DNA from 3 places in the Microbacterium sp. WCS2018Hpa-23 genome. Region 1 is predicted to be linked to each of the others. Evidence: predicted binding sites of a transcription regulator. Region 1 holds the regulator's gene; each other region holds the start of a gene.
The links. The regulator LexA, encoded in region 1, represses DNA repair genes until DNA is damaged. The targets are predictions, from matches to a motif close to TCGAACANNTGTTCGA.
Positions count from the first base shown of each region.

Region 1 (7,597 bases):
GCTTCGCGAAAGCCGTCAGCATGTGGTCGAAAAACGGCACCGACGTGTCGATGCGGCTCGCACCGGTGCCGTCGAGGTTCAGCTCGAGCTCGACGGTGGACTCCGACGTGCTGCGCACACGCGTGGCGGTGCGCGGGTTCTGGGCGGGGGTGCTCATGAAGCCGATCCTATCGAGGCGAGGGCATCGAGGAACGCGGTGGTCTCCGCCTCGGTGCCGGCGGTGACGCGGAGGTGTCCGGGGATCCCGACGTCGCGGATCAGCACTCCCCGGTCGTACAGCTGCTGCCAGACCTTCTGGGGCTCTGCCACTCCCCCGAACAGGACGAAGTTCGACCATGACTCGTGCGGGGTGTAGCCGAGCGCCTCGAGGGTCGCGGAGATGCGATCGCGCTGCTCGACGATCTCCTCGACCATGCCCAGCATCACGTCCGAATTGCGAAGCGCTGCGACGGCCGCGGCCTGCGTCAGCGCACTCAGGTGGTAGGGCAGCCGCACAAGGCGCAGGGCGTCGATGAAGGCGGGATCGGCGGCGAGATAGCCCACGCGGGCGCCCGCGAACGCGAATGCCTTGCTCATCGTGCGGGAGACCGCGAGACGCGGGCGCCCCTCGAGCAGGGTCAGCGCAGAGGCTGCGTCGCGTGGCGCGAACTCCTGGTATGCCTCGTCGACCACGACGATCCCTCGGGACGCCTCGTAGACGGCCTCGACGACGTCGAGGCCGAGCGGCGTGCCCGTCGGGTTGTTCGGCGCGCACAGCAGGATGACGTCGGGGTCGACTTCCGCGACCTGCGCGGCCGCCTCGTCCGGGGTGATCGTGTAGTCGGGCTCCCGGGTGCCCGCGATCCACCGTGCTCCCGTGCCCTGCGAGATCAGCGGATACATCGAATAGGTCGGAGCGAAGCTGAAGGCCGTGCGGCCAGGGCCGCCGAACGCCTGGAGGATGTGCTGCAGCACCTCGTTCGACCCGTTGCCCGCCCAGATCTGGCCGGCATCGAGGCCGTGACCGAGGTACTCGGCGAAGCCCTCACGCAGTGTGGTGAACTCGCGGTCGGGGTAGCGGTTGACGTCGCGAAGCGCGACCGCGATGTCATCGAGGATGTCGCTTGCGACGGCATCCGGAACCGGATGCGTGTTCTCGTTGACGTTGAGGGCGATCGGAAGCGGCGCCTGGGGAGCTCCGTATGGCGTGAGCCCACGGAGGTCGTCGCGAAGCGGGAGGTCAGCGAGTGATGCAGTCACCCTTCCCATGGTAGGCGGCGTGAACATCAAAGATGCGCGCGGTGACGGAGAATGAAGCCCGCCCGATGGCCCGCCGATCGCTCATTCCGAGTACTGTGCGGGGATCGCCAGTTCCTGGCCGATCTGGAGAGCGCCACCCCGGAGCAGGTTCAGTCGGGTGATGTCTCCGATGACCTCGCGCGGGTCTGCACCGGGTGCGATGCCCTCGGCGATCGACCAGAGCGTGTCGCCCGGCATCACGGTCACTGTCGCGAAGGAGGCCGTCGCGACCTGTTCGCCCGAGGCCATCGCGCTGCCGCCGCTCAGCGCGGCGAAGGCGATGCCCACCGCGAGCGGGACTGCGGCCAGTGCGAGCACGACGCGACGACCGCGCACCGTCAGGCGGAGCTTCGTCGCCGGACGTGCCGGGAGGACTGCTGCGTCGCTGAAGGTGATGGTGCTCATGTCGTGCTCCTCTGCATCTACCGCGTGGGCGGTGAAGTTGGCGTAGCGTTCGCATCCGCGGCTCGGCCGGGAGCCGTGAATGCGAAGCTACGTTCCGAAGTTATCTTCGAATTCGAACATCTGTCAAGCGTTCTTCGAAAAAGTGACCCGCGAATCAGGAGACACGCTCGAACAGATCTTCCACATCTGGCCGATTCTCGGATACGGTTTCGATACGAACACCCCATCACGGGCCTCCGACATTCGAACTGAGACGCCGGAATCGCACACCTGAGGAGCACCATGAGCGACAACTCCGCCACCGACGCCGACGTCCCGCGCACCCGTCGCCGGAAGAGCCTGAGCCCCAAGCAGATGGCTATCCTCGAGGTCATCCAGACGTCGATCAGCAGGTACGGCTACCCGCCGAGCATGCGCGAGATCGGAGACGCGGTCGGACTCAAGTCGCTGTCGAGCGTGACGCATCAGCTCGGACAGCTCGAGCTCAGCGGCTACCTGCGCCGCGACCCCGGCAAGACCCGTGCCATGGAGGTCCTGATCGATCTTCCCGGCACCAGCGGCGAGAACCCGGCAGACGTCGCGACGCCCGTGGGCGATGCCGCACTGGTTCCCCTGGTCGGCCGGATCGCCGCCGGCGTGCCGATCACCGCCGATCAGCAGGTCGAGGAGATCTTCCCGCTCCCCCGCCAGCTCGTCGGCAAGGGCGATCTCTTCATGCTCAAGGTCTCGGGAGAGTCGATGATCGACGCTGCCATCTGCGACGGCGACTGGGTCGTCGTCCGCTCGCAGGGCAGCGCGGAGAACGGCGAGATCGTGGCGGCGATGCTCGACGGCGAGGCCACGGTCAAGGTCCTCCGCCGCCGTGACGGCCACACCTGGCTGCTGCCGCGCAACTCGGCATTCGAGCCCATCCTCGGCGACGAGTCCGTCATCCTCGGAAAGATCGTCGCGGTACTGCGCGCCGTCTGACAGCATCCGAACGCGCGATGCAGGAGCCACGCCTAGGCTCGAGGCATGTCATCGCCGTTCGGTACCTGGCCATCCCCTTTCTCCGCGGCCCGAATCGCCGCGTCATCTCCGAGGATCGACGGCTCCGCCTTCGTCGGCGACGAGATCTGGTGGGGTGAGTCGGTTCCTTCCGAGGGCGGCCGACTCACCGTGCGCAGCTCGACCGGCGCCGAGATCCTCCCGGCGCCCTGGAGCGCCCGCTCCCGCGTCCACGAGTACGGCGGCGGAGCCTGGACCGCGGATGCCGACGGCACGCTCTACTTCGTCGACGCGAAGTCTCAGCGGGTGCACCGGATGCGCCGCGGAGACGAGCCCGAGCCGCTCACTCAGGAAGGCCCAGCCCACGGCGGCCTGAGGCTGCAGCAGGGGCGTCTGCTCGCCGTCCGCGAGGACCTCGCCAGCGCCCCTCATCGCCGCGGCATCGTCGAGATCCCCGTCGACGGCTCCGCGGCCGAGGCGCCGTCGCTGGTGACGACCGTCGTCGAAGGCGAAGGCTTCTACGCGCACCCGGCGTTGTCACCCGGCGGGTCACGGATCGCCTGGGTGCAGTGGACGAGCGCACGGATGCCGTGGCAGCATGCCACACTCGCCATCTCCGACGGGGTCGACACCGTCGAGCTGTCCACGCGCGCAGCCCTGCAGCCCGAGTGGATCGGAGACGACGAGCTGCTGTACGCGGACGACCCGACCGGTCGCTGGGCGCTGCATCGCGTGCAGGTGGACCCTCTCGGCGCCGTACGGCCTGCCGTCCGTGTCGACGACGTCGACGCCGACACCGGATACGGCCTGTGGGTACTGGGCAACCGCTGGTATCGGCCGATCGACGACGGCCGGATCGTCGCGGTGCGCACGAACGGACGCGACGAGGTGGTCGTGATCGACGCGGACGGACGTGCCCGCACGCTCGCCGTCCCCGCCGACGGGCATGTCAGCGTCGACGACGTCTCGGGATCCCGAGTCCTGCTCTCGGGGAACAGCTCGACCACGACGCCCGGCGTATGGTGCATCGACGTCGACTCCGACGAGGTGTTCGCCGTCGCGGGCGCGGAGCCGACCGATCCGGGATGGATGCCACCGGCGTCGCCGATTCTCGTCGACGGCGTGCACGGCCCCGTACACGCGTTCGCCCATCCGCCGGCACACCCCTCTGCGTCGGCTCCGGCAGGAGAGCTTCCTCCCTACGTGGTGCTCGTCCACGGCGGCCCCACGGCGCATGTGACGGGCGCCGCATCGGCCGTGATCTCCTTCTACACGAGCCGCGGCATCGGTGTGCTCGATGTGAACTACGGCGGTTCCACCGGATACGGGCGCGCGTACCGCGAACGCCTCGACGGAGAGTGGGGCGTGGTCGACGTCGACGACGTGATCGCAGCCGCTCGTGGCCTCGCCGAGACGGGTGTCGCGGATCCCGCGCGCATCGCGATCCGCGGTGGCTCCGCCGGTGGCTGGACGGTGCTCTCCGCTCTCGTGCGCGGCGGGGCGTTCGCCGCGGGGATCAGCCGATACGGGGTCGCGGACCTCCGGATGCTGGCCGAGCACTCCCCCGACTTCGAAGCGCACTACATCGAGGGCCTTGTCGGCCCGCTGCCCGAGGCCGAGGCGCTGTACGTCGACCGCTCCCCGCTGACGCACGTCGATCGGATCGACGTGCCAGTGCTGATCATGCAGGGCGCGGACGACCGTGTCGTGCCGCCGGCGCAGTCGGAGGCCCTGCGCGACGCCCTGGAGGCCCGAGCCATCGATCACGAGTACGTCCTGTACCCGGGCGAGGGACACGGGTTCCGCTCGACCGAGACGATCGTGGACGCCCTCGAGCGCGAGCTCGCGTTCCTCGGGCGTGCGTTCGGATTCACCCCGTCGAGCTGATCAGTCTCCGGTGCGGTTGCGCAGGCGCATCGCCCGCTCGGCCTCACGCGTGTCCTGACGTTCGCGCAGGGTCTGACGCTTGTCGAACTCGCGCTTTCCCTTCGCGAGAGCGATCTCGACCTTGGCGCGCCCGTCGGAGAAGTACAGCTTGAGGGGGATCAGGGTGTAGCCGCCGGCGGACACGGCATGCTGCAGCTTCGCGATCTCCTCGCGGTGCAGCAGCAGCTTGCGGATGCGCTTCGCGGAATGGTTCGTCCAGTGACCCTGCGAGTACTCCGGTATGTGCACGGAGTCGAGGAAGACCTCGTTCCCCTTGACGAACGCATATCCGTCGCTCAGGTTCGCGCGCCCCTGTCGCAGCGACTTCACCTCGGTGCCGGTGAGCACCATCCCCGCCTCGTACGACTTCTCGATGTTGTAGTCGTGACGTGCGCGACGATTGGTCGCGATGACCTTCTCCCCGCGTTCCCTGGGCATGATTCTCTCCTGATCCGCGTCGCGCAGTGGTTCCAGAGCCCGATCCGGGCGCACGACAGCCTGTCAGTCTATACCGACGACGCTCCCGCAGGCGACGCGGTCAGGTGCGCAGCCAGCGCCGGATGGCGAAGCCGGCCGACAGCGCCGCCAGGATCACGCCGATACCGATCAGTACGGGCACGACGACCGCGGCATCCTGCATCGTCACCCAGGTGGTGATGAACGGGACCCGCCCTCGCAGATAGCCGTTCACACCGAAGTGCACACCCGCGACCACGGCGGCGCTCGCGAGCACAGAGCCGAGGAACGCGGCGAACACGCCCTCGAGCACGAACGGCGTCTGGATGAAGCGGTTCGAGGCGCCGACCAGGCGCATGATGCCGATCTCCTTGCGTCTGGCGTACGCCGAGAGCCTGATGGTCGTGCCGATCAGGAGGATGGCGGCGATCAGCATGAGCACGGCGATGCCGACGGCGATGTACGTGGCGACCGTCAACGCGGAGAACAGCGGCTCGAGGTACTGGAGCTGGTCCGTGACCTGTTCCACGCCCGCCACGCCGTTGAACGCCTCGGCGATCACCTGGGACTGACCGGGGTCCTTCATGGTCACGAAGAACACCTCGAAGGCCTGCTCGGGGGTGATGACGCTCGCCTGTTCCTCACCCAGCTGCTCCACGAGCTTCGCGTACGTGTCCTCCTTGGAGTCGTAGCTTACCTCGCTGATGAGCGGTGCGAGCGCCTCGCCGTCGAGCTGGGCGCGCACGGCGTTGACCTGCTCTTCCGAGGCGCCGCCGTCGACGCACGTGTTCTGCTCCGAGATGTCGGAGCACATGTAGACAGCGACCTGAGCGCGCTCGGTCCAGTAGCCGCGCATCGTGCCGATCTGGGCCTGCATGAGGATCGCGGCGCCGACGAACGTCAGCGACACGAAGGTGACGAGAACGACGGAGATGACCATCGAGATGTTGCGCCGGAGGCCACCGAGTGCCTCGGTGAGGATGAGTCCGATTCTCATGAGGTCGGCCCCACTTCCTCGGCGCCGTCGTCGGACAGACCGAGACGATCGGCGACCCCGAGTTCGGCGACGTCGACCTGCGGAAGCAGGATCGGATGCGTGAGCGGACCGACGGATGCCGGCGCTTCCGCGGGCCTCTCGTCGGCGATCGGCGGCTCGATGGGAGCGGCCTGCGCCTCAGGAGTCTCGGATGCCGTGGGCACGGCGTCGGCGGATGCGGCGGCGGCCTTGCGCTGTGCGCTGAGCTCCTCCGCGAGCGCAGCACGCACGACCGACAGGTCGGCGGTCTGGCGCTGCACCTCCTGCACCGCGGTGAGAGCTGCGGCTGCCGCGGCTCCCCGAACCTCTTCGGGGACGAGACGGGGGATGTTCGAGGTGTCGCCGTATCCGCCGTGCACCTCGTCTCGCACCATCTCGCCGTCACGGAGCTCGATGACTCGACGCTGCATCTGATCGACGAACGCGGCCTCGTGCGTGGCCATGAGAACGGTGGTGCCGCCGGCGTTGATCCGCGCGAGCAACTGCATGATGTCGACCGAGGTCGCCGGGTCGAGGTTTCCCGTGGGCTCGTCCGCGAGCAGCACCTGAGGCCTGTTCACGAGCGCCCTGGCGATCGCGACGCGCTGCTGCTCTCCACCGGACAGCTCATGCGGCATCCGCTTCTGCTTGCCGTCGAGCCCGACCAGTGCAAGCGCCTCGGGCACGGCCTGCTGGATGAATCCGCGCGAGGATCCTGTCACCTGCAGCGTGAACGCGACGTTCTGATAGACGGTCTTCGACGGCAGGAGGCGGAAGTCCTGGAACACGGACCCGATGTGGCGACGGAAGTACGGCACCTTGCGGTTCGCGAGCGATCGCAGGTCGCGACCGAGAACGGCGACGCGGCCGGTGGTGGGCACGTCCTCTCGGAGGATGAGTCGCAGACAGGAGGACTTGCCGGACCCCGATGCACCCACGAGGAAGACGAACTCCCCGCGTTGCACTTCGAAGTCGACAGCGGACAGAGCGGGCCGTGAGGTCCCGCGGTAGCGCTTCGTGACGTTCTCGAACCGAATCATGGCTGTTCGAGCCTAAGCGCGCCGTGTCCCGTGCTCGCGAGCGACACCCCGCGCACCCCCGGAGTGTCGTCCCGCACTGCTATACATGGAGGTGCCGATCCATGCCGTCTGCGTGGACCACAACTCCGAGGGGGAACCATGACGACGCCTGCAGGCTGGTATGACGACGGATCCGGGCGCCAGCGCTGGTGGGACGGCACGCAGTGGACCGAGCATTTCGCTCCGGTCGCGGAGTCGGCAGCGGCCGAGACGGAGTCTGCGGCATCCGAGCCTGAGGCCGTGACGACCGAAGCCGACGCATCGTTCTCTGACTCCGCTGCGGCTGGCTATGACGCCGCAGCTGACGGTGCCGCCGCAGTCGATACGACCCCCGAGTCCGCAGCAGCCGCCGAGACCGCGGCAGCGCTCGACTCCGTGGCGGCCGTCGAGAGCCCTTCGTGGAACGCGCCCGCCGCCGAGTCCGTCGCAGCCGACGCTGGCTCCGACTCCT
Region 1 is NZ_JAVTIZ010000011.1:36,817-44,413, forward strand. Features, by position in the region: gene hisB (imidazoleglycerol-phosphate dehydratase HisB) at 1-157, opposite strand, end outside; gene RQG77_RS17070 (histidinol-phosphate transaminase) at 154-1,248, opposite strand; gene RQG77_RS17075 (LysM peptidoglycan-binding domain-containing protein) at 1,321-1,683, opposite strand; gene lexA (transcriptional repressor LexA) at 1,966-2,652, shown strand; gene RQG77_RS17085 (prolyl oligopeptidase family serine peptidase) at 2,698-4,557, shown strand; gene smpB (SsrA-binding protein SmpB) at 4,558-5,034, opposite strand; gene ftsX (permease-like cell division protein FtsX) at 5,135-6,049, opposite strand; gene ftsE (cell division ATP-binding protein FtsE) at 6,046-7,107, opposite strand; gene RQG77_RS17105 (DUF2510 domain-containing protein) at 7,246-7,597, shown strand, end outside.

Region 2 (7,597 bases), on a different contig from region 1:
CCGTCTTCATCGGTGGCGCTGCCGTCGCCGGTGGTATCGGAACGGTCATCGGGTCGATCATCGGTGGTCTCGTCATGGCCTTCCTCAACAACGGTCTGGCGCTTCTCGGCCAGGGCGCCGACGTCGTCTCGATGATCAAGGGCCTCGTGCTCCTGCTCGCGGTCGGCATCGACGTGTGGAACAAGCAGCAGGGCCGCCCGTCGCTCATCGGTCTGCTCACGCGCCGGTCCGCTCTCAGGAGCGACCCGGAGGCCAACGCGATCTTCGAGCCCAACAAGACTTACCAGGCTCCGCCCGTCGACAAGACGCGGAGCGAGTAAGCGGATTCGTCGCGCAGTGCTCGCGCGCAGGATCCGTCACACCACCACACAGAAAGAGATCACATGAAGAAGATCATCGTCACAGCGACAGCGCTCGTCGCGACGGCTGCCTTCGCACTCACGGGTTGCTCCGGTGAGCGCGGCGGCGGAACCGACACGGGCTCTGGCGAAGAGGCCGCAGCGGGCTTCGCGGCAGACTCCACGATCGGCGTCGCGCTTCCTGACAAGACCAGTGAGAACTGGGTCCTCGCTGGCGACTTGTTCAAGAATGGCCTTGAGAAGGCCGGCTTCAAGGCCGATGTCCAATACGCTCCCGCGAGCAACACCGTCGCGGAGCAGCAGAACCAGATACAAGCCCTTGTCACCAACGGCGCCAAGGTCATCATCATCGGCGCGAAGGACGGCAAGCAGCTCGCCACGCAGGTGCAGGCCGCCAAGGACGCCGGCGCGTACGTGATCGCGTACGACCGTCTCATCGAGAACACCGAGGCTGTCGACTACTACGTCGCATTCGACAACTTCAAGGTCGGCCAGCTGCAGGGCCAGGCTCTGCTCGACGGTCTCGCCGAGCGTGCCGGTCACGAGGCTCCGTACAACATCGAGCTCTTCTCCGGTTCGCCTGACGACGCCAACTCGAAGGTCTTCTTCGACGGCGCCATGGACGTGCTGAAGCCGGAGATCGACAACGGCAACCTGGTCGTCGTGTCGGGTCAGACCGAGATCGCGCAGACCGCGACCGAGGGCTGGCTTCCGGAGAACGCTCAGAACCGCATGGACACCCTGCTGACCTCGTCGTACAGCGGTGACACCGTCGTCGACGGTGTGCTGTCCCCGAACGACACCCTTGCTCGCGCCATCATCACCTCGGTGCAGCAGGCCGGCAAGCCGGTTCCGGTCGTCACGGGTCAGGACTCCGAGGTCGAGTCGGTGAAGTCGATCATGGAGGGCATCCAGTACTCCACGATCAACAAGGACACCGCGCTGCTCGTCGAGCAGTCGATCAAGATGGTCGGCCAGCTGCAGAAGGGCGAGGAGGTCGACGTCAACGACACCGAGTCGTACGACAACGGTGCCAAGGTCGTTCCCGCTTACCTGCTCGACCCGATCATCGTCACCAAGGAGAACGCTGCCGAGGCGTACGCCAACGTGCCGAGCCTCCTCGAGATCGTGAAGTCGTACCAGTAAGCGATTCCGCTCGAACAGCGACGAGCCGTCCGGACCTTCGGGTCCGGGCGGCTCGTTGCCATGTCGGGTCGACTTTTCACACCGCGCGCGGGCGAGCCGCTGGCGGATAGCGGCCGTCCTGTCGGAGGACGTCCGCACACGGTGCGCTAGCCCCAGAGGGGGTCGTCGGGATCGGGAGAGTCTGTGCCGTCGGCATCTGTCATGATGCGCGCTTCAGCGATCCACGACGTCAGAGGGCCATCGCGGAGGAGATGAGGTCGCGGTGTGTCGAGCAAAGCGGAGGCGGTCACCTTGTCCAGCGGCTCATCGCTCGCGAAAATGACGACGTTCCCGAGCGGCCCTTCCGCATCTTCCGGCTCTGCGTCGAGCACGACAGCGACGTGATCGAACACGGTGCTCAGGGTCGCGGCCTGTCGTCGTGAGTATTCGAACGGATGCCCGTCGAGCAGGTTCACGGCGACTACGCCCGCTGCTGCGGAGCGCGCGGCGACCCGGCGATAGAACTCCTGGCTGGCCACACGATGCCGGATGACGGCGGCATCCCAGAGATCGACGACGGTGAAGCACGCCTCCACCCAATCGGTGTCGATTGCGGTGCGATAACTCGCTGCGTCGTCAAGTCCGGGGGACGGAGATGACTGCACCGGCGATGTCTTCTCATTCGGAAGAGCGGCGTCCGCGACCGTCCGAGCGTCACCGAAGATGACTCGTATGTCAGACCCGGGAGGCAATGGCAGTGCGTCGATGACGGCGGCGTAGAGCGCGGGTTCGAACTCCACCACCAGCTGAGGTGATCCGGCGCGCGTCGCCTGGACGTAGCGCGCCAGCGTGAGTGCTCCGGCCCCCAGATGCACGGTGAACAGCGGCGCATCAGGCTCCGCGGCGGCATCCAGTGCGCGGGCGATGTGTTGGGTGTAGCTGTACTCGAGGGCGGTGGGTTCGGTGATCGAGACGACGGACTGCGCAACTCCATCCACGCTGAGCTCGAAGCGACCGGGTCGCCTTCTCGACTGCACCAGCTTTGCCTTGCGGTTGGCTAATGAGAGCGAGAACATCCGGCGACTCCATGGCACCTGTCTAGTTTAGGCCGGAGGGAATCGGTCGGCGGCTGCCTCTCGAGGAGCAGAGCGCCGTAGGCGAATATGCTCGCGGAGGGCCGAGCCTCTTCGAGATCGTCGAGTCGTACGAGAAAGCGATCAGCCAGCTGACAGAACAGGGCCGCTCGGACCTTCGGGGCCGGGGGCTCTTTCTTGTTGGCGTGCTGCTGCGGTGCGTTCTTCAGCAGCCTATGCCGGCCGGGTTCTCGTCGCAGGTGTGGGCGACGAGCGCGGTGCGGGCCTCGAGGATGCGGATCTCCTGCGTGGCCCCACGGGTCGTGAGCTGCCCGGGAACGTCGATCCAGCCGGCGCCGAGGTCCACCTGCGCGGTGTATCGGATGTCCACCCGGGCTGGGTACACGCCGGGTTCGCGATACACGTGGCTCGTCGCGGTGGGGGTGAACTGCGCCTGACCCAGCGCCGCCCAGGTCTGCCCCGGGCTCGTCACGGTCGAGGTGCTGCCATCGCCGTACGTGTAGTCGTATCCGGCCGGGGTGAAGCGGACGCGGAGGGGGATGCCGAACAGCTCGCCGTTCTGGATCTGCGATGTTGCTGCGCCGATGAAGTTCGTCGGCATGCCGGCGATCCCGAGGTTTCCCGGTTCGGAAGCCGCAAGGACGGATGCCGGGGCGAACCGCGCGAGGTCGGAGATGACGATCGTCGGTATGCCAGTCGCCGGCGGGGGCGTCCCCGGGGCAGCGGGCCGGTTCAGACGGGGCGCACATCGCGTGGTGCCCGAGTCGTCCATGCACGCCGCGAGATCGATCGCCTCCTGGCTCGGCCCCGATGGTCCGCGCTGTGCGTCGGGCCCTCCACCGCTGCGGGGTGGGCCGGAGTTCGAGTCGGTTCCCGGCTGCTCCTGCGTGCCGGAGATATCGAGTGACGTGCCGTCGGTTGAGCCGCAGAGGCCGACGCGCGACGCCGCTATCGTGCAAGTGCTCATCGCGGCCGCATCTGTCGCAGCCCAGCCGAGTGCCAGCGATAGTCCTATGCAGGCAGACGCTACATGGATCAACATGTCGATCCATCAACGGCTGATTCGTTCGAGATGCGCAGTGAGTCCTCTGCGCCGAGGAACACCACCCGCTGAGTGATCTTGTCCTCCCTGCCGAGCGGCGTCACGTCCACTCCCGACCTATCTATCAATGAGACATCCGAAACATCGATGCAGACAATCCCGGTCATCGTGGGAGTGTCTCCGTCGAGATCGGCCGTCTCTGCCGCGAACGTCACAATGGCTGCGTCGCCAGAGACTTGCAGATCCCCTGATGCGAGAAGGTTCTGGGTGTCGATGTCGCCTTCGAGCGCCAGGCCGGTTAAGTACTGTTGCGGATCGGCTTCGGCTCCACCTGTCCCGTTTGCCCGGGCGTTCACCGCATCGTTGTACGCCCGGTACACCTCTTCTGCAGCTGCGAACGCCTCCTCCTCGCTGGCGAACGCAGGCGTCGAAGTCGGTGTCGGGGAGGACGCCGGCGTCGGCGCGCATCCCGTGAGACAACCGAGCGCCACGGTCAGCACGCCAGCAGCCAGCGCGAGAGCACGCACAGACGGGCGCGTCCGCTGCATCCGCATCCCATCAGGCATGGTCGACCGACCACTGCAGACCGATGTAGAACCGGTATACCTTCTCGGCGTCCGCCGACGTTCTTTCATCAGCGAAGCCTGCGTCCCGTCCGGGCGTCACGATAGCCGCTGATGCACAGCCCGCGAAAGCGCAGGTCATGAGCAAGATGCTGACAACCGAGCTCAATCGCGTGCGCGTGGAGATAACTGGATTTTGAGGAGGAGTCATCGCGCCACCGTAGTGAAATCACGCTCCGCGGCGTCGCGGTTGTCCACAGCCCTGGGATTCCGCGCACGCCGAAACCGTCAGAACGGAGCGCGCACGTCGTCGGACACGGTGAAGGTGACCGTGTTCGGTGCAGGAGGAGTGTCGATGTAGGTGCGGCCGGTCGGGCTCGTCCATTCGATGACTCCGCCCGGCTTCTGTTCGACGTGCCAGGGGGAGTGGTGTTTCAGGACGTGGTGTCGCCGACAGAACGACGCGAGGTTCGTCTCGCAGGTCGCGCCACCCGCCGACGCTGCGTGGTTGTGGTCGAGGTCGCATTTTCGCGCCGCTATCCCGCATCCGGGGAATCGACAGCGTTGGTCTCTCGCTCGAAGGTGTCGTCGGAGGTGCTTGCCGGGTCTGTATCGGTCGACCGCGAGCACCCGCCCGCTGATCGGATGAGTCATCACCCGATCCCACCCCGTGGCCGTGCCTGCGAGCTTTCGCGCAGTGTCTGTGTCGATGGGGATGGCGCCGTCGAGCTCTGCCGGCGGAGTCACGGAGCCCTCGCCGATCGGCATCTGGTCGCTCGACGCCGGACTCGCGTCATCTGCCATCAAGGTCGTCACCGGAACCGTGACCTCGATGCGTGCCGTGATCTCTGCGAGTAGCCCGTCTTCGGTGTCGTGCCCGGTCGGCGCACCGCTGAGCACCAAATCGGTGAGCAGATCGGCGCGGATCTCATCGATGGTCCGGTCGTCGGCTTCGAAGTCTCGTCCTTCTCGCTTCGCCTCCCGCTTCTGGCGAAGGTTCTCGTCGCGCAGCGAGTGCGCCATCTGCGAGAGGCGGTCGAACATGCCGTGGATCAATGCGGCGGGCGCGTGCGCATGCAACCCGGCCATTCCGTCTTCGCCGTCAGTCACCCAGACGCGCCGCTGAGCGCGCGCCTTGCGGTGTCGCTCCGTCACGGTCGTCGGAGCGAATCGCTCGGCAACTCGACGCGCCAGCGCGCGCAGCCTGTTGGGGGACTCGACTTCGGCGAGAGGAAGCATGATCGTCGCGTACGCCTGGCGGGCGCTCGGCGACTCGATGTGCGACCCGGCGTCGACGATGACCCGGGAATGTGCGGCGCTGATGCGACCCTGGCCCTGCGCCTCCCACACGGTCGGGAAGAGATCGATCAACATTCCGGCAGCTGCCATCCGCCGCTCGATGGTGCGATCGCTGACATGCTGCACCGTCGCGATCTCGGCGGCGATGGTGCGGATCGAGTGGTCGCCGCGATCAGGATGGTCACCCTGTTTCGCGATGTCGATCGCCAGCCGGCCCGCGATCGCAAGAAGACCGTCGCGAGCCGCCATCATGCTGCTCACCGTCGCCTCCGCGATCTGCAGCGACGTCACCAGATCGGCGAGTGTCGCCATCTGGGAATCCGTCGCGTCGAGCAGAGCTGTCATGCAATAAGTAGATCAGCAACCACCGACATTCGAACGTAGTTTCGAGACATACCGAAATCAATGTCATTACGAAGAGGTAACGAACTCTGGCACACTGGCGGGATGCTGCTTCACGCGATCGACGCAGAACCGGATGCGAATGCACACGCAGGGGACGCTCACGAACGCACGTCCACCGTCGTCTTGCTCCACGGGATGATGGGATCGTCCGAGAGCTGGTGGCGAGTGATCCCTCGCCTCACAGCGCAAGGGCACCGCGTGCTCGCGCTCGATCTGCCGGGCCATGGTCAGTCGCCGCGAGACCCGAACCTCACCATTGAACAGGCGGCGTCGTCCGTCGTCGAGACCGTGCAGAGCCTCGCGAACGGGCATCGGGTCGCCGCGATCGGGCACTCCTACGGGGCGAGCGTCCTCGCGGAGGCGGCGAGGGAGCTCAGTGCGGAACTTGCGGTCTACGTCGACGCGTCGCTCTCGCTCGTCGGCGGCCAGGACCGTTCACGCCTGACCGAGCAGTACACGCGGGATCGACGCGCTCGATCGTCTGTCGAAGACCTGCGAGCGTCACGCCCCTTCTATTCCGAGAGAGATGCAACAGTCGAGGCACGTGCGGCAGTGCGGTTCGACCCGGCGACTATGGCATCCGTCTCCTGCGGGACCGATCACGAGTGGCTTCTGGATGCAGGCTCGATCGTCATCCGCGCCGATCCGAGCAACTGGGTGACCGACGCCGATGTCGCGCGGTTCGAGCGTCGAGGCATCGACGTGCGGAGCATCCCGGGTGCCGCGCACACCGTCTGGTACAGCCATTTCGACGAGTTCATCGCATCAGTTCCCGAGCTCTTCGGCACTCCCGCTCAGAACCCCCTGCCATAGCCTCGACCCATGGCCACGGCACTTCCACCCTCACGCGCCACGCTCGCCGAGTTCGCCATCGCGAGCGCACACCAGGACGCGATCCTGAACCTGCCGGGCGGGCGCGGGTTGACCTGGCGGGCCGGAGACACGGTGCTCCGTCCGTCCGCAGGCGACGGCGAGACGGTGTGGAAGGCGACCGTCCTCGCCGAGTTGTCCCACTCCGCGGGGTTCCGCACCCCGCGTCCGATCGCCGCGCGATCCGGGGCGTGGACGGTCGACGGATGGGAGGCCTGGCAGTGGCTCCCGGGTGCTGCGGATGAGACGCGCGTGACCGACGTACTCGACGCGGGGGAGGCGTTCCACCAGGCGGTCCGGGGGCTCGATCGCCCCGACTTCCTCGATCAGGCCGACGATCCGTGGGCGAGATCGGACAGGATCGCGTGGGAAGAGGAAGAAGCGCCCGCGAACGCGACCCTCCATCGTCTGATCGCCGCCTTCCGTCCGGTATCGACGAAAGCCCAGATCATCCACGGAGATCTCCTCGGCAACGTGATGTTCGAGCCGGGACAGCCGCCGGCGATCATCGACTGGGCTCCGTACTGGCGTCCGGTCGGATTCGCCGACGCGATCGTGCTGGCCGACGCAGCATGCTGGCATGGACTCGATCCGACCGAGATGCTCAGGCTCGCAGACGAGAGAGCAGAAGGCCGTCAGTGCATCATCCGCGCCCTCGTGTTCCGCATCGCGACCTTCGAGCTCCTGGGCATCTGGGATGCCGAGATGGAGTCGCGCCACGCTCCCGCCGTTGCCGCAGCGCTCAGCTGACCGGCCCACCCAGCGTGCCCGGCTACCCTGGGAAGCAACATGGCACATCTTCTCGGGGCAGAAGCCCTTCACCTCGAATATCCGACCAGG
Region 2 is NZ_JAVTIZ010000013.1:1,006-8,602, reverse strand. Features, by position in the region: gene mmsB (multiple monosaccharide ABC transporter permease) at 1-320, shown strand, start outside; gene RQG77_RS18285 (substrate-binding domain-containing protein) at 384-1,505, shown strand; gene RQG77_RS18280 (hypothetical protein) at 1,652-2,482, opposite strand; gene RQG77_RS18275 (hypothetical protein) at 2,784-3,545, opposite strand; gene RQG77_RS18270 (hypothetical protein) at 3,614-4,255, opposite strand; gene RQG77_RS18265 (DUF222 domain-containing protein) at 4,472-5,827, opposite strand; gene RQG77_RS18260 (alpha/beta hydrolase family protein) at 5,930-6,700, shown strand; gene RQG77_RS18255 (phosphotransferase) at 6,710-7,507, shown strand; partial or broken gene RQG77_RS18250 (ATP-binding cassette domain-containing protein) at 7,547-7,597, shown strand, end outside.
Region 2: a site for LexA is predicted at 5,857-5,872, ahead of RQG77_RS18265 (DUF222 domain-containing protein). Genes of this name have one in related genera too.

Region 3 (7,597 bases), on a different contig from region 1:
GGCGCGACGGTCACGGATGCCGCGGGCAACGAGTACGTCGACCTGGTCGCCTCGTGGGGTCCTGCGCTGCTCGGACATGCGCAACCCGAGGTCGTGGCCGCTGTGCAGGAGGCTGCCACCCGAGGGCTCTCGTTCGGCGCTCCGACCGAGGGCGAGGTCGAACTCGCCCAGCTGATCGCCGACCGCGTGCGGTTCGGCGAGGTCCGGCCCATCGAGCGCGTGCGTCTCGTCTCGACGGGCACCGAAGCCACCATGACGGCGATCCGCCTCGCACGTGGTGCGACAGGCCGCGACCTGCTGGTGAAGTTCGCCGGCCACTACCACGGGCACTCCGACGGCCTACTCGCGGCGGCGGGATCCGGCGTCGCGACGCTCGCGCTGCCGGGGTCCGCGGGTGTTCCCGCGCCGATCGCGGCTCAGACTCTGGTCATCGACTACAACGACCCCGACGCGTTGGCTGCGGTCTTCGCCGAGCACGGCGATCGCATCGCTGCGGTGATCGTCGAAGCGGCCGCCGCCAACATGGGCGTGGTGCCGCCTGCGCCCGGATTCAACCGTCTGCTGGCCGACACCGCTCACGCGCATGGCGCGCTGCTGATCCTCGATGAGGTGCTGACGGGCTTCCGTGTGCACCCCGCGGGTTTCTGGGGGCTTCAGGCTGCGGCAGGGGAGGACTACCTGCCCGACATCGTCACCTTCGGCAAGGTCGTCGGCGGGGGGATGCCCCTGGCGGCTCTCGGCGGACGTGCCGAGGTCATGGACATGCTTGCGCCCCTCGGGCCCGTCTACCAGGCGGGCACGCTCTCGGGTAATCCGCTCTCGGTCGCAGCTGGCCTCGCGACGCTGCGCCTCGCGACCCCGGAGGTCTACGCGACGGTCGATGCGGCGGCCGCTCGCGTCGCCGCTGCGCTGGACACCGCGCTGACCGATGCCGGTGTCACGCACGCCGTCGCCCATGCGGGGAGCCTGTTCAGCGCGTCCTTCCGAGCATCTGCGCCTCGTACGTATGCCGAGGCGCAGGCACAGGAGTCGTTCCGATACGCACCCTTCTTCCACGCCATGCGCGAGCAAGGGGTCGCCTTGCCGCCGAGCGTGTTCGAGGCATGGTTCCTCACCGCCGCTCACGGCGAAGAGGAGCTGCAGCGCATCGAGGCCGCACTGCCGATCGCTGCCCGTGCCGCAGCGCAGGCGACCGCCTGAGTCGCCGGCCGAACCGTCGGCGCCCCACTTCGCTCAGACAAATCCGTTTCGCTCAGACAAATCCGTTTCGCTCAGACAAACCCGTTTCGTTTAGCCGAGCGCGCTTTCCTCAGACGAACATCACTCGCCGTCGCGGTGAATCCCTGTAGGTGCGCCCGAGTGGGCTGAGCCAGTCGATCGTTCCGTCGGGAAGCTGGTGCGCCGTCCACCTGTGGTCGTCACCGACATCGGGATGTTTGATCCCGTGGTGGGTCGCGCAGAGATGACCCAGATTGTGGATGTTCGTCCTGCCGCCCTTCGCATGATCGAAGGTGTGGTCGATCTGGCACCGATGCACCGGCATTCTGCATCCGGGGAATCGGCAGTGTTGGTCTCGGGCCCGCAGGAACCGTCGCATCGGCTCGGTGGGCCGGTAGGTGTCGGTCTCGACGACCAGGCCGGTCGGATCGAGGAACAGGCGTGACCACCCGCCGTTGCGGCCGGCGAGGTCACGCGCGATGTCGGGGTGAAGAGGGCCGTGCCCGTCGAGCTGGGCGGAACGATCGTCGCACCCGGCGAGAGTGGTTGCGGCCCTCGTGACGTGAATCCGTCCCTGGATGTTGTCGAGTCCCGCGCCGTTGGCGGCGCTCGGGTCGGACGCGAGCAGGAGGTCGATCAGCAGATCGGCGCGCACCTGATCGATCGTGCGCGTATCTGCCGGGATGTGCTCGACCGCGGGCCCCGTGGGGCAGGTGGGGTCGGTCGTGAACGTCCCGTCGCCGAAGATCGCGTAGTCATCGCGTGAAGGATCGTCGTGAGCGATGTCCTCCGGGTAGATCGGATCTTCGCCGTCATCGAACGGCTCGAGCGCCGGCTCGCGGTCGTCCCGTCCGCGGATGACGGCGTGAGCGAGCTGAGTGAGGCGATCGAGGATTGCCGTCGCGAGGTGCTCGGGGAGCACGACAGTCAGGACGGAGAGCCCGTCTCCTGCCGGCCGCACGGTCACCGTGCGCTCCGACGCCGCTCGTGCGTGGCGCTCGGTGGTCGTCGAGCCCGACAGCACCGCAGCCAGCTCCCGCAGATGCACACGCGTGCGTGCAGCGGTCTCGCGCTCGGCGACGATGACAGCGACCGTGTCGTACAGGGGCAGCACGTCGGCATCCGCTCGGCCGTTGTTCACCGCCTCGCGCACGACTCCGGCAGCTCGGACGATCTCGCGGACGTGTGCACCGCTGATGGCGCCGCGCCGGAACGCCTCGCGCACGCGCGGATGGCTGGCGTCGAGGAAGACTGCGTCGGTGAAGGCGTATTCGACACTGCCCTGGGTCATGCGGCCGGCTGCTGAGTATTCTGCGACCATCGATCGATGAATCGCATCACGGTGGAACGGGCTGTCATCGGAATCCGTTCCGGCGAGCCGCATTCGCTCGGCGAGGAGGTCAGATGCCTCCGCCTCGAGACAGGCGATCTGTCGCCGCTTCTCGACCCAGGAATCGAGCAGCTCCCTGCGCTGCTCGAGACCGTTGTCGGTGGCGAATGTCATGCTCTGAGTCTAGTAGATTTGTTCGAAACTCGAGCGGAACATCGGAATGGGAGAGGGGTGGAATCGTGGGAACCGACAACGGATCGTTGCCTTCCTGTGAGCAAGACACAGACATCTGGGAGGGTGCCGCTGGCAGACTGGACGCATGGTGACGTTGCTGCTCGACCAGACGCAACTCGAGATCGTGCTCTCGCCGATCGAGCGTGCGGCGAGCTTCCACCGTGACAACGTACGACTCGTTCGCGACACCATCACCAAGGTGCAGCTGATCGACGACGCATGGACCTGGCTGCGCGGCGTGCCGAACCCCGGAACGCACATCCCCGGCGTTCTCGCCGCGGGAACGTGGAAGGCCGCCGGAAGCGTGGACTTCGTGCTGATCCGTCGGCGTCGCCCCAGTGTCGTCATCGACCTCGCGGGCGACGAGCAGTACCGGCGGCTGATCCTCACGACCAGGCACGGCCTCGCACTGACTCAGGCGCTCAGGCTCGACGTCTCCGATGAGCCGGCAGACGTCGAGGAGATCGTCGCCACGTCGCCGACTCCGGTGTCGAAGGGCAGCCGTCGCCCGGTGATCCGTCCGCGGCCGGCCTGACCCGGCCCCAGAACGAGCGAACGCCCTCCGCAGCCTTTCGGCGCAGAGGGCGTTCGCATGAAGCTCGGCGGCGCGGCCTCAGGACTGGTGGTGCTCGCCCGCGTGGCCCTCGTGCTGCTCGTGGTGCTCACCGTCGTGGTGCTGGCCCTCGTGCTGCTCGTGGTGCTCACCGTCGTGGTGCCCGCCATCGTGCTGCTCGTGGTGCTCACCCTCGTGGTGCTCACCCTCGTGGTGCTCGGCATGAGCGTCCGGCTGCTCCTCGGATGCCTCCGACTCGCCGAGCGGGTAGTCCTTCGGCTCGTCCTCGTAGTAGGCGCGTGCGGCTGCGGCGAGCATCGAGCTGACAGCCGCAGAGCGTGGGTCGTCGTCCGACGCGTCTCCCTCGCCGGAAGCCGAGTCTGCGCCGTCAGCGGAGACCGTCTCGTCGGATGCCGACTCATCGGATGCCGGAATTTCGGTGAAGAACTCGACTCCGGAGTGCTCGTCGACGCTTTCGGCTGCGGGTACGGACTCGTTCTCGGAGCCGGCATCAGCGTTGACGGACGGTTCCGCATCGTTTGCCGTCGCGTTCCCGAACAGGATGTCGTCGAACGAGGGACGGGCGCCCTCCTCGGAGGCGACGTCGCCATCGTCGGATGAACCGTCGGGATCCGCGTCGTGCCCGGAGTGTTCGTCCGACTCGGCGGCCTCCGAAACGACATCTGCCGCGTCTTCGGCGTCATTCGCGTCGGATGCGTCGGCCGCGTAGCCGAGCTCTGCCGCCGCGTGCTCGATGTCTCGCGCCGCAGCCGCCGCATAGGCAGCGTCGTCGGCCTTGGCCTCAGCGGCATCCGCCGCGGCAGCTTCGGTCTCAGCAGCAACTTCGGTCTCAGCAGCAGCGTCAGTCTCAGCAGCAGCGTCCGCCTGTCCCGAGTCAGCTGAATCCGCAGCATCCGAGCCCTCAGGTTCGGCGGAGTATTCCGTAGCAGTCTCAGCTTCGGAGGCCTCGGCGTCGATCTCCGCGCCCTCGTCGACGTTCGCCGCGTCGTCCGCAGGCGCATCTTCAGCGTCGTCCGATCCGTCTTCTGCGTCCACCGTCTCGACGGAGGCATCTGCAGCTGTCTCGACGGAGGCGTCCGCCGTCTCGACGGAGGCGTCTGCAGGTGTCTCGCCGATCACTGCAGGCAGGACCGTGGTCGCAGGAGCGGCGTCGTGCAAAGCATCCGACGACCCAGCCCCGGCCCCGGCCCCGGCCCCGGCCTCAGGGACGATGAACTGCGAGGCTGCCGCGATGGCGTGCGGTGCGAGCGTGCCGCCGCGCACGAGCTCGATGAACACGTCTTCGAGGGTGGGGCCGCGCTGCACCAGAGTGGTGAGGGCGATGCCGGCCGATGCCGCGATGGCGCCGACCTTTCCGGCGTTGCTGCCGCGGACGGTGAGTCCGGAGCGGAGCACCTCGACCTCGAGACCGGCGGCCGAGAGCGCCGCCTTCAGCGCGGCGCGGTCCGCGGCATCCACGACGACCGATCCGGCAGACGGGTCTGCGAGCTTCTCGATGCCGCTGGACAGCATGAGCTGCCCCTTCGAGAGCACGAGCACATGGTCGGCGACCTGCTCGATCTCGCTCAGCACGTGCGAGGAGACGAGAACCGTGCGGCCCTCGTCGGCGAGGCGGCGCATGAGCAGGCGCATCCAGCGGATGCCTTCGGGATCGAGTCCGTTGGCGGGCTCGTCGAACACGAGGGCACCGGGGTCGCCGAGCAGGGCGTGGGCGACGCTGAGTCGCTGACGCATGCCCAGCGAGAAGCTGCCGATGCGCCCTTCGCTCTCGTGCTCGAGACCGACCAGCGAGAGGACCTCGTCGACGCGCGACAGCGGGATGCCGTTGGCCTTGGCCGCCATGGTCAGCTGGCGGGCAGCCGAACGTCGAGGGCGGTACACCGTCTCTTCGAGCACCGATCCGATGGTGCGCAGGGGGTGGCGGAGTTCCGAGAATGCGACCCCGCCGATCGTGGCCGTGCCGGAGCTGGCGCGCACCTGACCGAGGAGGATCCGCAGTGTCGTGGTCTTCCCGGCTCCGTTCGGGCCGAGGAAGGCTGTCACGACACCGGGCTCGACTCGCGCGGAGAAGTCGGACACCGCCGTCACGTCATTGAATCGCTTGGTGACGCGCGTGAACTCGAGCACCTGTCCGTCGGGCATCTGCGACCTCTCGTTGCAGTGGGCAGTTCTCTCTATCCTGCCGGAAAAGCCGCCGGATCGCGCATTTACCGCACAAACCCACCCGAATGCAAGGCTGCGGTCGAGGGGTAACGTGGCACCCGTGACCGATTCCATCGCCGCTCCCCGGGTCCTCGTCCGCACAGAAGGCGCGCTCGGCAGGCTCACGCTGAACCGGCCCGAGGCGATCAACGCCCTCGATCTCGGCATGATCCAGCTGCTCACCGAGGCGCTCGAGGCATGGCGCGAGGACACGGATGTGCAGATCGTCCTGATCGACGGCGAGGGCGAGCGCGGGATGTGCGCGGGCGGCGACGTGCGCGGACTCCACGCGCAGATCGTGGCTGATCGAGCCGACGAGACCGCGGAGTTCTTCCGTGCCGAGTACGCACTGAACGCGATGATCGCCGAGTACTCGAAGCCGGTCGTCTCGCTGGCCGACGGCATCACGATGGGTGGAGGTGTCGGCCTCTCGGGTCACGCGGCCATCCGCATCGTCACGGAGCGCTCGAAGCTCGCGATGCCCGAGACCCGCATCGGCTTCACGCCCGACGTGGGCGGCACGTGGCTGCTCGGTCGCGCACCCGGCCGGCTGGGCGAGTACTTCGGTCTCACGGGCGGCACCATGAACGGAGCGGACGCGGTGCTGATGGGCTTCGCCGATCACTTCGTCCCGTCCGACCGCCTCGACGCGCTGCGCGAGGCGCTGGCGTACCGTGCCGATCCCACCGGGCCGGCCGAGATCGTACTGCTGTTCGACGAGACGCCCGATCCGTCCGAGCTGCCCGCCGCGCGCGCGTGGATCGACGAGGCGTTCTCCGCCGACACCGTCGCCGAGATCGTCGCGCGCCTGCAGGAGCAGGGGACGGCGGATGCCATCGCCACCGCCGAGTTGCTCGACGGCCTCGCCCCGACCGGCCTCGCCGTGACGCTCGACGCGGTTCGCGAGGCTCGAGCGCTCCCGAATCTCCGCGTAGCGCTCGAGGGCGAGTACCGCCGCGTGATGTGGTTCGTGACGCATCACCCCGATCTCGTCGAGGGGATCCGCGCGCAGCTCATCGACAAGGACCGCAACCCGCAGTGGGATCCCGCGAAGATCGCCGATCTTGCTCCGGATGCGGGTGCCGAGGCACGCGAGTTCGTGCCCGATCGCCCCCTCTTCTGACGTACATCGATATATCCGTGGTTGTTCGCCGCCGCGCATAAACGGCTGGCCGCAGGCGGAATGGTTCGCTGTCAGCGAAGGTCCACCCACAGGGGGATACGAATGTCCGCGGTTCGTGGCACTCTGTCATATGCGCGATCGTCGGCCTGCGTCCGCCCGTCGAGAGATCTGTCGCTTCATCCTTCCTAGAAAGTCCGCCTGTGCTGGGAAAAATCCTCGTTCGATATCTGTCCCGCTATAAGTGGTTGCTCGTGGCCGTTCTGGTGTTCCAGTTCGCCAGCGCGATCGCGACTCTGTACCTTCCCCGTCTCAACGAAGACATCATCAACAAGGGCGTCGCTCAGTCCGACACCGACTACATCTGGCGCACCGGTCTGTTCATGCTCGCCGTGTCGCTCGGCCAGATCATCGCCTCGGTCATCGCCACCTACTTCGCCGCCCGTGCGTCGATGGGGGCTGGCCGCGACATCCGCGCCGACGTCTTCGGCAAGGTGAGCGGTTTCTCCGAACGCGAGGTCTCGCAGTTCGGGGCCGGTTCCCTCATCACCCGCAACACGAACGACGTGCAGCAGGTGCAGATGCTCGCGATGATGGGCGCCACCATGCTCGTCACCGCGCCGCTCCTCGCGATCGGCGGCATCATCTTCGCCGTCCAGACGAACATCGGTCTCAGCTGGCTGATCGCGGTCTCCGTGCCGCTGCTGCTGATCGTCGCAGGTCTCGTCGTGAGCCGCATGGTTCCGCTGTTCCGCAGCTATCAGGGCAAGCTCGACACCGTGAACCGCGTCATGCGCGAGCAGCTGACCGGCGTGCGCGTCGTCCGGGCCTTCGTGCGCGAGCGCATCGAAGAAGAGCGATTCCGTGAGGCGAACACCGACATCATGGTCGTCGGGCGCAAGGTCGGCTCGCTGTTCGT
Region 3 is NZ_JAVTIZ010000009.1:129,367-136,963, reverse strand. Features, by position in the region: gene RQG77_RS15690 (glutamate-1-semialdehyde 2,1-aminomutase) at 1-1,200, shown strand, start outside; gene RQG77_RS15685 (DUF222 domain-containing protein) at 1,310-2,722, opposite strand; gene RQG77_RS15680 (hypothetical protein) at 2,868-3,317, shown strand; gene RQG77_RS15675 (ATP-binding cassette domain-containing protein) at 3,396-5,498, opposite strand; gene RQG77_RS15670 (enoyl-CoA hydratase/isomerase family protein) at 5,620-6,681, shown strand; gene RQG77_RS15665 (ABC transporter ATP-binding protein) at 6,882-7,597, shown strand, end outside.
Region 3: a site for LexA is predicted at 2,733-2,748, ahead of RQG77_RS15685 (DUF222 domain-containing protein). Genes of this name have one in related genera too.